DNA from 3 places in the Exiguobacterium sp. SH1S21 genome. Region 3 is predicted to be linked to each of the others. Evidence: riboswitches for the same ligand, from Rfam matches in the RefSeq annotation. Region 3 holds a riboswitch; each other region holds the start of a gene.
The links. A riboswitch is a leader RNA that binds a small molecule or an ion and turns the genes downstream of it on or off. The one in region 3 is predicted to bind S-adenosylmethionine.
Positions count from the first base shown of each region.

Region 1: another riboswitch for S-adenosylmethionine. It lies ahead of EVJ24_RS13705 (Na+/H+ antiporter NhaC family protein); the one in region 3 lies ahead of EVJ24_RS07805 (MetQ/NlpA family ABC transporter substrate-binding protein).
Region 2: another riboswitch for S-adenosylmethionine. It lies ahead of EVJ24_RS02610 (2,3-diketo-5-methylthiopentyl-1-phosphate enolase); the one in region 3 lies ahead of EVJ24_RS07805 (MetQ/NlpA family ABC transporter substrate-binding protein).

Region 1 covers NZ_SJUY01000012.1:11,539-15,748, forward strand. The annotation lists gene EVJ24_RS13700 (TVP38/TMEM64 family protein) at 93-725, shown strand; gene EVJ24_RS13705 (Na+/H+ antiporter NhaC family protein) at 762-2,045, opposite strand; SAM riboswitch class I at 2,117-2,212, opposite strand; gene EVJ24_RS13710 (GGDEF domain-containing protein) at 2,311-3,990, opposite strand; T-box leader at 4,147-4,210, shown strand, end outside.
Region 2 covers NZ_SJUY01000001.1:532,118-536,327, reverse strand. The annotation lists gene EVJ24_RS02620 (methylthioribulose 1-phosphate dehydratase) at 1-355, opposite strand, end outside; gene EVJ24_RS02615 (2-hydroxy-3-keto-5-methylthiopentenyl-1-phosphate phosphatase) at 352-1,002, opposite strand; gene EVJ24_RS02610 (2,3-diketo-5-methylthiopentyl-1-phosphate enolase) at 999-2,153, opposite strand; SAM riboswitch class I at 2,226-2,328, opposite strand; SAM riboswitch class I at 2,534-2,636, shown strand; gene mtnK (S-methyl-5-thioribose kinase) at 2,718-3,872, shown strand; gene mtnA (S-methyl-5-thioribose-1-phosphate isomerase) at 3,869-4,210, shown strand, end outside.
Region 3 covers NZ_SJUY01000004.1:188,430-192,639, reverse strand. The annotation lists gene EVJ24_RS07815 (aminotransferase class I/II-fold pyridoxal phosphate-dependent enzyme) at 71-1,246, shown strand; gene EVJ24_RS07810 (iron-containing alcohol dehydrogenase) at 1,243-2,259, shown strand; SAM riboswitch class I at 2,301-2,404, shown strand; gene EVJ24_RS07805 (MetQ/NlpA family ABC transporter substrate-binding protein) at 2,482-3,303, shown strand; gene EVJ24_RS07800 (methionine ABC transporter ATP-binding protein) at 3,313-4,210, shown strand, end outside.

The DNA of each region.
Region 1 (4,210 bases), on a different contig from region 3:
TTTTTATTTTTTTTTGAGGAGAGCAGGGGGATGAGTCCTCTTGAACGAATTCGGGTAAAAGGTAGTAACGAAAGCCGAAGGTGGAAACTGAAATGCTCACATCACTCCAACAATATATATTGAACATCATCGAATGGCTCCAAGGATTGCCGGGAGGTCCTTGGGCTGGACTCGGGGCCCCGTTCCTAGAAGCGATTTTCCCGTTCCTCCCGCTCGTCTTGATCATCTCGGCGAACGCGGCCACGTATGGCTTCTGGCTCGGTGTGCTCTTATCGTGGATCGGCAGCTTGGCAGGGACACTCCTCGTGTTCGCCGCCGTCCGATACGTGTTCCGCAAACCGATGACGCGTTGGCTCGAAAAACATAAACAGGGTGTCTATTGGCTCGATCGCATCAACCATATGAGTCCAATCTCGCTCGGATTCTTATATTCGTTGCCGTTCATCCCGGTCAGTTTGATCACGTACTTACTCGCCTTGATTCAAATGCCGCTCCGGACGTTCGTATTAGCGGCCGGATTCGGGAAACTGCTCGTCGTCGTCATCTTCTCAGTCATCGGTGATCAGTGGCAAGAGTTCATCCAAAGCCCGTTCCGCTTGTCGATGCTCGGCTTGCTCTTGCTCGTGTTGTGGGCGATCAGCCGGGGGCTCGAAGAACTTCTCAAACGGCGCGCCTTCAAAAAACGGAACGAAGAGCTCAAACGTAAACGTGAAGCGAGAACATAAAAATCCTCGAAGGCGACCGCCTTCGAGGATTTTTGCTTAGTTGGTTTTTTTGAAACGTGGGAAGTTGAAAACGATCGCCAAGCCTCCGCAAATGAACAGGAGGAACGGATAGAACATATACGGGACGAGGGCGGGGGACGCCGTGTTCGTCAACTCGGCGGCGATGAGGAGCTGCGCCCCGTAAGGCAGAAGTCCTTGTACCCCGCACGAGAAGATGTCGAGTACGCTCGCTGACTTTTTCCGTTCGATGTCATACGTATCGGCGATATTCGCGGCAAGCGGGCCTGCTACGAGAATCGAGATTGTATTATTCGCCGTCGCGACGTTCGTCGCACTGACGAGCCCGGCGATGCTCCATTCCGCACCAGCCCGGCGTTTAATCCGTGACGTGAGTGCGTCTCGTAAATATGTGAGTCCACCGTTATGCGAGATGAGTCCGACGAGTCCGCCCATGAATAACGTCAAGAGCGAGATCTCGGCCATGCCCATCATGCCGTCGGCCATCGCCGTGACGTAAGACGTGACGGCCAAGCTTCCGTCAATCAGCCCGATGATGCCAGCGAGCGCGATGCCCCCGAGCAAAACGAGGATGACGTTCAGTCCGGTCAAGGCGAGGACGATGACGGCGAGATACGGAATCAATTTGTACCATTCGAACGCGGCCACTTCAATCGTCGATTCTCCGCTTGAGAGAACGGCTAACAGGACGGTCGTGATGATTGCGGCCGGGAGCACGATCCAAAAGTTGGTCCGGAACTTGTCGCGCATGTTCGTCCGTTGTGTCCTTACGGCAGCGATTGTCGTATCCGAGATGAACGACAAGTTGTCTCCGAACATGGCCCCGCCGACAACGGCCGCGGCCGCGATTGCGATATTGACCCCGCTCTCTTGATGGATGCCGAGCGCGATCGGGGCGAGCGCGGCAATCGTACCGGTCGATGTGCCCATCGCCATCGAGATGAAAGCAGCGATGACGAACAGTCCGCTCAGTAAGAGTGACGGCGGCAGGAACGTCAAGGCCGCGTTGACCGTCGCGTCAATCGCACCGATTGCACCGGCGACGCTCGAGAACGCGCCGGCGAGCAGGAAGATGAATATCATGATCAAGATGCCTGGATTGCCGGCACCTTGGGCGATGCGCTCAACGGTCTGAGTGACGCTTCCTTTCGTCATCATCGCAGCGACAATTAAAGCGATCAACGCCGCGATCAGCACCGGGAACTTGTAAAAGTCGCCATAATAAATACCCGCCCCGATGAAGAAGACGAGGAAGACGAGCAAGGGCAAGAGCGCCCATTTGTTAGCTGTTGGTTGTTCCAATCGATTCACCTCATTTCAAAGAATAGAAAAAAAGAGCCTTCCGAAAAAGGCTCTCTCTGTAAGAGACACCCTTTTCATCTTTCGAGCAGAACGCTCGCTGGATTTGGCACAGGTTACCCGCTGCCGAGACATCTAAGGGCCAGTCCCTCCGTCTCTCTTGATAAAAAGTCGTCATGATGTAGTTGTTAGACACGTTTCCTAACGTACCTGTTTCAAATCGGGTTGTCAACAGAAATCCCCCTGCGCCAGTGGACGCGGGGGGAAGTCATGTCGTCAAAAAGTTGTAATGGGCGACGCGGTTACGACCGGCGTACTTGCCGCCGACGTAAAGAGCCCGGTCAGCGTTACGGATCGTATCGTCAAGCCGTTTGTCGCCGAACGCTTGAATCGTATCGACACCGATCGAGGCGGTCACGGGAATATCGACCCCATCGACACGGAACGGCTTATCTTCAATCTTCTGCCGAATCCGTTCGGCGATATCGACGGCTTGGTCGACGTCGCAATGATTGAGCAGCAAGATGAACTCCTCGCCCCCGTAACGGGCCGCAAAGTCATCGGTCCGGAGCACTTGCCGGATTCGCCGCCCGAACTCTTGGAGCACGTTGTCTCCGACTTGGTGACCGTGCGTGTCATTGATTTTTTTAAAGAAGTCGATGTCGAGCATCGCGACCGAGATCGGGTACATCGAGCCGTCCGAGATTTGTTGAATCCCATACTCGTAGAACGCGCGCGCGTTGGCGAGCAGCGTCAAGCTATCGGTGCGGCTTTCCGTGTATAGGCGGTCGCGTTCGTGGCATCGGCTGATCGTTCGGTTGAACGATTTCAACAGTTTTACCATCTCGTTTTGAATGATGGGCGGATAGCCATAGACGTGTTCACCGATCATGACGATACGTGTCCGAATCCCGTCAATCTCTTCTGACTGGACCGAGATGAAGCTGTGGTAATCGTCATGAAACGCATCTGACAACGCTGCGTCCCATTCGAAGCGCATCTCATAATCGACAGACTTGGCGTGTGGATGGCGCGCATCCATCAAGTCGAAGACGAGCGGACGGTCGATCGGCTGTCGCGTCAACAAATCGAAATAGAGCGTTCGGTCGAACAGGACGAACTCGACAAACCCTTTATCATATTGGTTGAGGCGTTCACATTGACTCAAGAACACTTCAATCGCCTGGGCCTCGCTTTGAGATAGGGAGACGGCCTCTTTCGCTTCATCGTACTGTTCGATCAATGACTTGAACGCGTCTTGGCGCCCTTTTTGAATCATCAACCGCTTAATAAAGAACGTGAGGGCGGCCGCAATGCTGCTGACGACGAGCAAGTTTGTCTCACGGAAAAACGACGCGGCAAAGATGAAGACGAAACTGACGATATATGTGTAAAAAGCGATGTTCAGAAAATCTCGGACCGGAATATCAACGCGGAACCACCAGCCGACTTGATATTTTTGGACAATCGTGTTCAAGATGATGGCGCTGATCAGACCAAGGAGCGGGACAAACGAATCCTGCGAATAGAAGCCAAGACCGGTCTCACCGCCGAGTGCCAAGTAAACACTTGCCGGGATGGCGATTTCTAAAAATGACGTGATCGCGTTCCAAGGATAAGTGAACCGGAAGCGGCGGAGCGCGACGCGCGGTTTTAAGTTGGCGAACTGAAAGACGAGGAGTCCAATTTGGTTGACGAGGAGCGCCGTCTCAAAATCAAAGAATAAAAAGATGATGAGGACGATGCTTTCTGAAAACGTGAAATAGACGCCTTTCCGTTCAATCGAGTCCATTTGGAAAATGATGACGAGCAGCGCGATCAAGATGAACGGAAGCGGCTCGATCGCCGGAACATCAAGGACACCGGTTGTAAACAAAGTGATGGTCAGTAAAACGATCAAACTCCAAATGCTCCAACCGAGGACGGACATCTTGCGAAAATGATTCATAGTTCCCTCCTGTGTGGGAAAAGTCTTCTCATATGTATGGTAGGAGATTCGGCACGGTTGCGCCCGAGTCCTGCCTATTCATCATAATGGCTGAATTCTAGCATTGAGTCTACATCAAATATCCTCTATAATGAAGTTGCTTTTCAACCACATAGACGAAAGTCGATGAAAAAGAGAGTAACGATCGTTTAGTCAACAAAGCGACCTAGGGATTGGTGAG
Region 2 (4,210 bases), on a different contig from region 3:
CCGTGAAGACGACCTCACCGTTCACGGCGTGGAGCTCGGAGATGACGTTGTTGTCGACCGTGTGCACATGGAGTGAACACGTCGCCGCGGTCTTGTTGAACACCTCGACGTGTAGCAGCGTCTCAGCGGACGGTTTGCCAGTTTGTTCGCCAAGCAAGCGACCGGCCGCGTCGACGAGGACGAAATCGTCCGTGGTCCGTTTTCGTTTATCGCGTCCGCTCGCCGTGACGAGGAAAGTCAGCGGGTCGTCGGAGACACGAATCGCCAAATTGCCACTCGTTCCGGGGAACCAGTCGCGCGCGGCGAGTTCGTCTTTAATGTCGGCGAGTTCAAGCCAACGTGCGGTCACGCTCATACGTGCACCTCCTTCATGTGATGGGTGATGTCGTCGAACGTCTCGAACGGGGCGTGGGCGACACCTTCTGCCTCACAGAGCGTGATGAGTTGCCCACGGGCGTAGACGAAATCGGCCCGTTTGGCGATCTCGAAGTCGGTCACCGAGTCACCGATGACGATCAAGCGATCAACGGGATCGACGATCGTCCGGGCGATTGTCGGTTTGCAGCAACCACAATCATTCGTACAATGCGCGTCACAGGCGTAGGGCCAGTCGACGCGTACCGTTTCGGCTGAGAAGTCGGCGACGTTACAGTAGATGTGGTCCGGCGCGACGTGTTCTTGCAAGATCGGGTGCACGAAAAAGTCCATGCCGCCGCTGACGACGTCGAACTTCCAGCCATGTTCTCGGATCTCTTCCAAAAATGCTGGGAAACCTGGGCGCAAGGTGATGCGGTCCAGCAAGTAGTCGTGGTACGCCGAGGCGTCAGCGCTCGGCAACAGTCGGAACATCTGCCCGACCCCGGAGCGGATCGAGATGTCTTGAGCGAGCACGTCGTCTTTTAGCGCGTGCCATTCGGGCGGTGCGAACGCCCGCATCAAAGCGATGATGTTGTCCTCGGCGGTGATCGTCCCGTCGAAGTCACACAAGATGTGAATCGTCATTGTTTTGACCACGCCTTTAGCGCGGCCTCGAGCTCGTTCGTCTGGCTCGCCACGCCCAACACTTGCGCAATCGCTTGTCGGAACGCCTGGGCCCCGGCGGCCGCGCCGTCTGGGTGACCGTGGATACCGCCGCCGGCGTTGATGACGACGTCTGTGCCGAAGTCACGGATGATGTCCGGAACGAGCCCCGGATGAATACCGGCCGACGGGACCGGGAGAATCGGTTTCGTCCAGTGCGGCCGAACGCTAATGTCACGAATCGCGAACGCCTCATCGGGCGGTGTCGCGAGTGAACCATACGGGGACGGGAACAGCGTCAAGTCGGCCCCCGCGAGGCGAATCAACTTTCCGAGTAAGAGCGAGTGGCTGATCGAGCCGGTCAACGCTCCGGCGAACGCCGGATGTGCCAAGATCGGGACATTGATTTCCGGGTCTTTCGCAAGTTCACGGAGTGTGTCGAGCCCGTACGTATAGACGTTGAACAACAGTGCCGTCGCGCCCGCCTCGATCAAGCGGAGCGCTTGGTCACGCAGCCCGAACACCGGACCGCTGAGCGTGATGGCATAGAGCGAACGTTTTCCGGTCGTTTCGAACTGTTCTTGGATGACGGCCGCCCCGATTTTAGCTCGTTCAAGCGACGGAGTGAGCGGGTTGTCGTATAAAATCTCATCGTCTTTGACGATGTCGATGCCGCCGGCGAGCTGGTCTCGAAGTTGCTGTTCTAAGAAGCGTAAATCACGACCGATGATCCCTTTAAAGATGCTCATGACGAGCGGGCGATCATGGACGTCGAGCGACTCACGAACGCCTTGAACACCGAACTTTGCTCCGGGAAATTCAGGCGCAAGCGTTTCGGGTAACGTCAAGTCGATCAAGCGGACCGAGTCATCGAGCGATAATTTCCCGAACGTCGTCGTCAAGATGGATGAGAAGTCGGACGTGACGTTATGGAGCGGATAACGGATCGTGAAGCGGCTCGTCGTTTCCGTGTGCGTCGTTGAGACGACCTCGCCTCGATACGCCTTTAATTGTTCTTGTTCTAGGTGAGGCAGTTCCGTCCACGTGCCGACGGTCAGTTCGAGGGCGATTTTCTCGGCGACAGTCGCGACGCGGTCCGTCCGGCTGATTTCATATGTGGCAGTAATACTCATGTTCGTTCCTCCTTCCGGTCAAACAAAAAAATGACCCCATGCCGAGGCAAGAGGTCATCATAAAAAAATGAACTCTTATCTCTCAGCTTACGCTGCAAGAATTAGCACCGTGCCCAATCGGGTCGGTTGCTGCGACATCATCGGGCTTGTCCCCTCCGTCTGCTCTTGATAAGAATGTATTTTGAAGTTGTGAAATTTAATTGAATTTTGTCACACAATATCCGGTTCGTCAATTCCTTTTTTTGAGAAAAAAAGTTTGAGTTCGTTGTTACCATATATGCATAAAAAAAGTGACCGTTGCTCCAGAAAATTGTCGTTGACAACTTGGTGCTCGAGTAAGTAACATTCATCACAACAAGTTCACACAATCGAATATGACACTCTTATCGCGAGTTGGCAGAGGGAATTGGCCCCATGACGCCGCAGCAACCGACCAGTAGGCACGGTGCTACATCCACCAGACATACGTCTGACAGATGAGAGGAACAACCGTTACGGCTGTGCCTCTTTCTCGCGGAGAAAGGGGCTTTTTTTGTGGGGAATATACCGAAAGGGGAAACAGACATGGCTTATCAACCATTTACAGAACAGACAGTCGTCGAGCACGTCAGAACGTTAGGGTTACTCGAAGACGGGGGCATCGCGCATTGCGAGGAGATCGGGGACGGCAACTTGAACCTCGTCTTCCGCATCCGCCAAGGCGAAACGAGCCTCATCGTCAAGCAGGCGCTACCGTATGCGAAAGTCGTCGGCGAGAGTTGGCCGCTCACACTTGAACGGGCGTGGATCGAGCAGCTCGCGTTGCGCGAATTCGCCAGTGTCGTCCCGCGTTTCGTCCCGGTCGTTCTCGGCAGTGACCGGACGCTCGCCTACACGATTTTAGAGGACCTGTCCGACTTTGATATCGTCCGGACGGGCTATTTGGAAGGGAAAGCGTATCCTGAACTCGCCCGTCACATCGGTGAGTTTTTAGGACAGACGTTGTTTGAGACGTCCGACTATGCGGCCGGCCCGATCGAGAAGAAGCGGAAAGAACGGGATTACTACAACCCGGAACTATGCGATATCACTGAAAAACTGATCTTCACCGATCCGTACAAAGATGCCGAGTCGAACAACATCGAAACCGCGCTCCGTCCGGACGTCGAAGCGCTTTGGGGTGACCTGAAATTGAAAGTGGAGGTCACGAAACTGAAAGTCGGTTTCGTCACGAAACATGACGCGCTCTTGCACGGGGACTTACATACAGGTAGCATCTTTGCGACGCAACAAGAGACGAAAGTCATCGATCCGGAGTTCGCTTTTTACGGTCCGTTCGGTTTTGACATCGGGCAAATCGTCGCCCATTTGACGCTATCGACGTTCCATGACACACTCAAACGGTTCGAGCGGTTCACCGACGTATTGACGGTATGGGAGACGTTTGAAAAGACGTTCCGGACGAAGTTTGAGACGGCGGTCGAACCGTTCAACACGGACGGGTTCGTCGATGAGCTACTTCAAACCATCTTTAGCGACACGATCGGCTATGCCGGATGTGAGCTGATTCGCCGCGCCATCGGCCTCGCCGGAGTCAATGACCTCGAGACGTTACCGGAAACGGTCCGGCTCGAGCGGAAACGGGAAGCGCTCACGCTCGGCACGACGCTCATTAAACAGCGCCATGATATCCGTTCGATCGATGAATTAGTGACGCTGTTAGCGGGGGTACGCGTATGACAGTCCAAAACATTCGCTTCGAACCGTCCCGGGACGAGCTCGTCATTTTAGACCAAACGTTACTGCCCCATGAAGAGCGGTACGTGACGATCGCGACGCTCGAACAGGCGGAACACGCTATCGAGACGTTGCAAGTCCGAGGTGCGCCGGCCATCGCCTATTTCGGCGCATTTGTGCTCGCGAAAGAAGCGATCCGGCTCCAAGATGACCCGGACTTCACACGCCGGCTTGACCTCGTCGGCCGTCGATTGATCGCGACGCGACCGACGGCGGTCAATCTTCAAAACGTGATCGAGTCACTTCTCAGGCTGAACGTCGGCGGCGACTTTGAAAGGATC
Region 3 (4,210 bases):
TGTTTGAATACGTCCGTATCTCGACACCCCTTTCCTCGGAAAGGGGTGTTTTTGCATAGGAGGACTATTCATGACAGACAGACGCTCGAAGTTACTTAAAACGTTACCACCCCAGCATTTCGTCGGACTCGCCGCTGAAGTCGCCGCACTCGAGCGTTCAGGCCGCGACGTCATCCGGCTCGGCCAAGGGACGCCCGACTTGCCGACACCGGCCCCGATCTGCGAGGCGCTGCAGACGGCCCTGCTCGACCCGGCGACACACCAATACGGCCCGTTCCGGGGACAGACGCGCCTGAAGCAAGCGGTCGCGACATTCTACCAGACCGAATACGGCGTCGCGCTCGATGCCGAGACCGAAGTGGCCATCTTGATCGGCAGCAAGTCGGGACTCATCACGCTCCCGCAATGTGTGCTCGAACCGGGTGACGGCATGTTGCTCCCGAACCCGGGTTACCCGGACTACATCTCGGGGGCACGTCTCGCCGGAGCGGTCGTCCACGACCTCGTCCTCCGGGAAGAGAACGGCTATCTTCCTGATTACGAGACGCTCGATCCGCAAGGAGCGCGACTCATGTATTTGAACTACCCGGGCAATCCGACCGGCGCCGTCGCGTCGCCCGCGTTCTTTGACGACACGGTAAGGTTCGCGAATAAGCATGACCTCATGGTCGTCCACGACTTCGCCTACGGCAGCATCGGTTTCGACGGTCACGTCCCGCCGAGCTTCCTGCAGGCGCCGGGTGCGAAAGACATCGGCATCGAGGTGTATACGATGTCGAAGGCGTTCAACATGTCCGGCTGGCGGGTCGCTTTCGCCGTCGGCAACCGCGACATCATCGAGGCGATCAACACGTACCAGGACCACGTCCATGTGAGCGTGTTCTCGGCCATCCAAGAGGCGGCCATCGCCGCGCTCGAGTCACCGCGTTCGCTCCGGGACGACTTGTCACGGTTGTATGAGGCCCGCCGCGACCGGCTCGTCGACGGGTTACGTCAGGCCGGATGGGACATCACGGCCCCGAGTGGCTCGTTCTTCGTCTGGGCGAAAGTGCCGGACGGGGACGCCAAATCGTTCTCCCATAAGCTGCTCCACGAGGCAGGGGTCGCCGTGACGCCGGGCTATTTCTTCGGCTCAGAAGGCGAGCGGTACGTCCGGTTCGGGCTCGTCTCCGCCGAGCCGAAGATCGACGAGGCCGTCGAGCGGATCGAGAAACTGTTTGCGACGTATGAAGAGGTCCGGGCATGATCCGCCAAGCCGTGCTCGAGTACGACCATGCGGATGACGCGCTCGAGCGGCTCGATGAATTGATCGATGGCCGTCGTGCTCACGTGCTGCGCGGACAGAACGGTTTTGACGTCGTCAAGCGCGTCCTGCCAGCGATCACTGCCTATCCGACATCGCTGTTCGGCGGCGAATGCACGGACGCTGAGGTCGAACGGCTCCGTTTGAAAAATGTGGACGTCCTCCTTGCCGTCGGTGGGGGCAAGCTCGTCGACACGGCGAAACTCGTCGCTTACCGGCAAGGTGTCCCGCTGATCGTCATCCCGACGCTCGCCTCGAACTGTGCCGCCTTCACACCGCTCAGCGTCATCTATGACGAGCACGGCACCTATGACCGCTACGACGTGTTTCGCGTCGTCATCGAGCGGGTCATCGTCGACGCAAGGGTCGTGACCGACTCGCCGTACGACTACTTCCGGGCCGGCGTCATCGACACGGTCGCCAAGTTTTACGAGGCCCGCTATTTGAGCGGCGACAGTTCGCCTGATGCCGGCGTCAATACCGGTCTCGCCTTGGCCGAGCAATGCGGCCGGCTCGTCGAACTCGACTTGAGTGAGTCCAGTTTCACCGCGTATGGGCCAGAGACCCGGTTCGCGGTCGATCACATCCTTGCCGTCGGCGGTGCCGTCGGTGGTTTCGGGGACGCCGGGACACGCGTTGCCGTCGCCCACGCTGTCCACAACGCGCTCAGCCGCTTCGAGTCGACCCATCCGTTCTTACATGGCGACAAGGTCGGCTTCGGCCTCCTTGTCCAAGAACGGTTGCGTGGCTCGTCTGACGCCCCATATTTAGAGGCGTGGCTCGCCAGGATCGGCGCGCCGACGTCACTTGAGACGCTCGGACTCGTGCCGGCCGACATCCCGCAACTGGTCGAGGCGGTCCGGGTCGAGACCGAATTGCAACGTTCACCCGTCCCGCTCGATATTGACTATTTGAAAATAATTTTTGAAAATTTAGTATTTTCTGTTTACAAATAAAAGAATTAAAAGTAAGATGATAACAATTAAATAAGACCGATAGCTTATCAAGAGTGGTGGAGGGACTGGCCCTATGAAACCCGGCAACCAGATCGTAATGATCATGGTGCTAATTCCAACAGACGAAACGTCTGGGAGATGAGCGTGTCCGACTGTCTTTGACTTGTCGTGCCCGCCACTCTTTATGAGTAGCGGGCTTTTATTTTGGAGGAGGAATCATTCATGAACATCAAACAGAAAACAGTACTCGTAGGAACATCTCTACTCGCGGCCATCGCCTTGTCGGCGTGCGGCCAATCGGACGCGAGCGAAGCGCTCAGCACAGAAGCCCTCACGATCGGCGTGACAGGCGGACCGCACCAGCAGATCGCCGAGAAAGTAAAAGAACTCGCGGCCGAGGATGGCCTCGAGCTCGACATCAAGGTGTTCAACGACTACAACACGCCGAACACCGCACTCGACGAAGGCAGTCTCGACGTGAACAGTTACCAGACGCTGTCGTTCCTCGAGCTGCAGAAGGCGGACAAAGGCTATAAGATCGACGACGTGTTCAAGACGGTCGCTTTCCCGATGGGGCTCTATTCGGACAAGCTGACGGACATCAAGGAGTTGAAGGAGGGCGATAAAGTCGCCGTCCCGAACGACCCGGCGAACGAACTTCGGGCGCTGCGCCTGTATGAGACGGCCGGACTCATCACCTTGAAAGAAGGATTGACGGACAAGGCGACGAAACGTGACATCGCTGAGAACCCGCTCAACCTCGAATTCATCGAGCTCGAGGCGTCACAGCTCCCGACCCAGCTCCCGGAAGTCGCGCTCGCGGCCATCAACACGAACTTCGCGATGGGTGCCGGCCTATCGATCAATGAGGACGCCTTGTTCCATGAAGACACGGTCGACAACCCGTACCCGAACTACGTCGTCGTCCGTACCGACAACAAAGACGATGAAGTCGTCGAGACACTCAAATCTTACTACCACTCGGACGAGGTCCGGACGTTCATCGAAGAGACGTTCGACGGCTCGATCGTCCCGGCGTTTTAAGGAGGCACTATGATCGCACTCAAACAGATCTCAAAAACGTTCACGGTAAACAAAGGGACCGTCACGGCACTCGACGATGTCTCGCTGACGATTGAAAAGGGCGAAATCTTCGGCATCATCGGTCGGAGCGGCGCTGGCAAGAGCACGCTCATCCGCATGATCAATCTGCTCGAACGGCCGACGTCAGGTCAAGTCGAGATCGAGGGACAAGACATCACGACGCTCGACAAAAAAGGGTTATCAAAGCTCCGTCACCGCATCGGGATGATCTTCCAGCACTATAACCTGCTGAAGACGGCGACCGTCGAAGACAACGTCGCCATCCCGCTCCGCCTAGAAGGACTCGATAAACGCTCGATCAGCGAGCGGGTCGACAAGTATCTCGATATCGTCGGACTGACCGAACACCGTAAACATTACCCGGAGCAACTCTCCGGCGGCCAGAAACAGCGCGTCGCCATCGCTCGGGCCTTGGCCCACGAGCCGGACATCCTGCTCAGTGACGAGGCGACCAGCGCGCTCGACCCGGAGACGACCGAGTCGATCCTCGATCTGTTGCTCGAAATCAACCGCGAGCTCGGGCTGACGATCTTCTTGATCACCCATGAGATGGAAGTCATCGAGCGCATCTGTGACCGGGTCGCCGTCATCGACGCCGGCAAGATCGTCGAGGAAGGGGACGTCCTCGACGTCTTCTCGGACCCGCAACATCCGACGACGCGCCGCTTCTTGAAAGCGAACCTCGACGTGCCGAAAGAAGTCGTCGACGTGTTGAGCTCGCACGGGACGCTCGTCAACTTGTCGTTCATCGGTCACCAGACCGAACAGGCCGTCCTCGCCGAGTTGACGAAACGGTTCGGCCTGCTGCCGAACATCATCGGGGGCGGGATCAAAAAGCTGAAAGGCG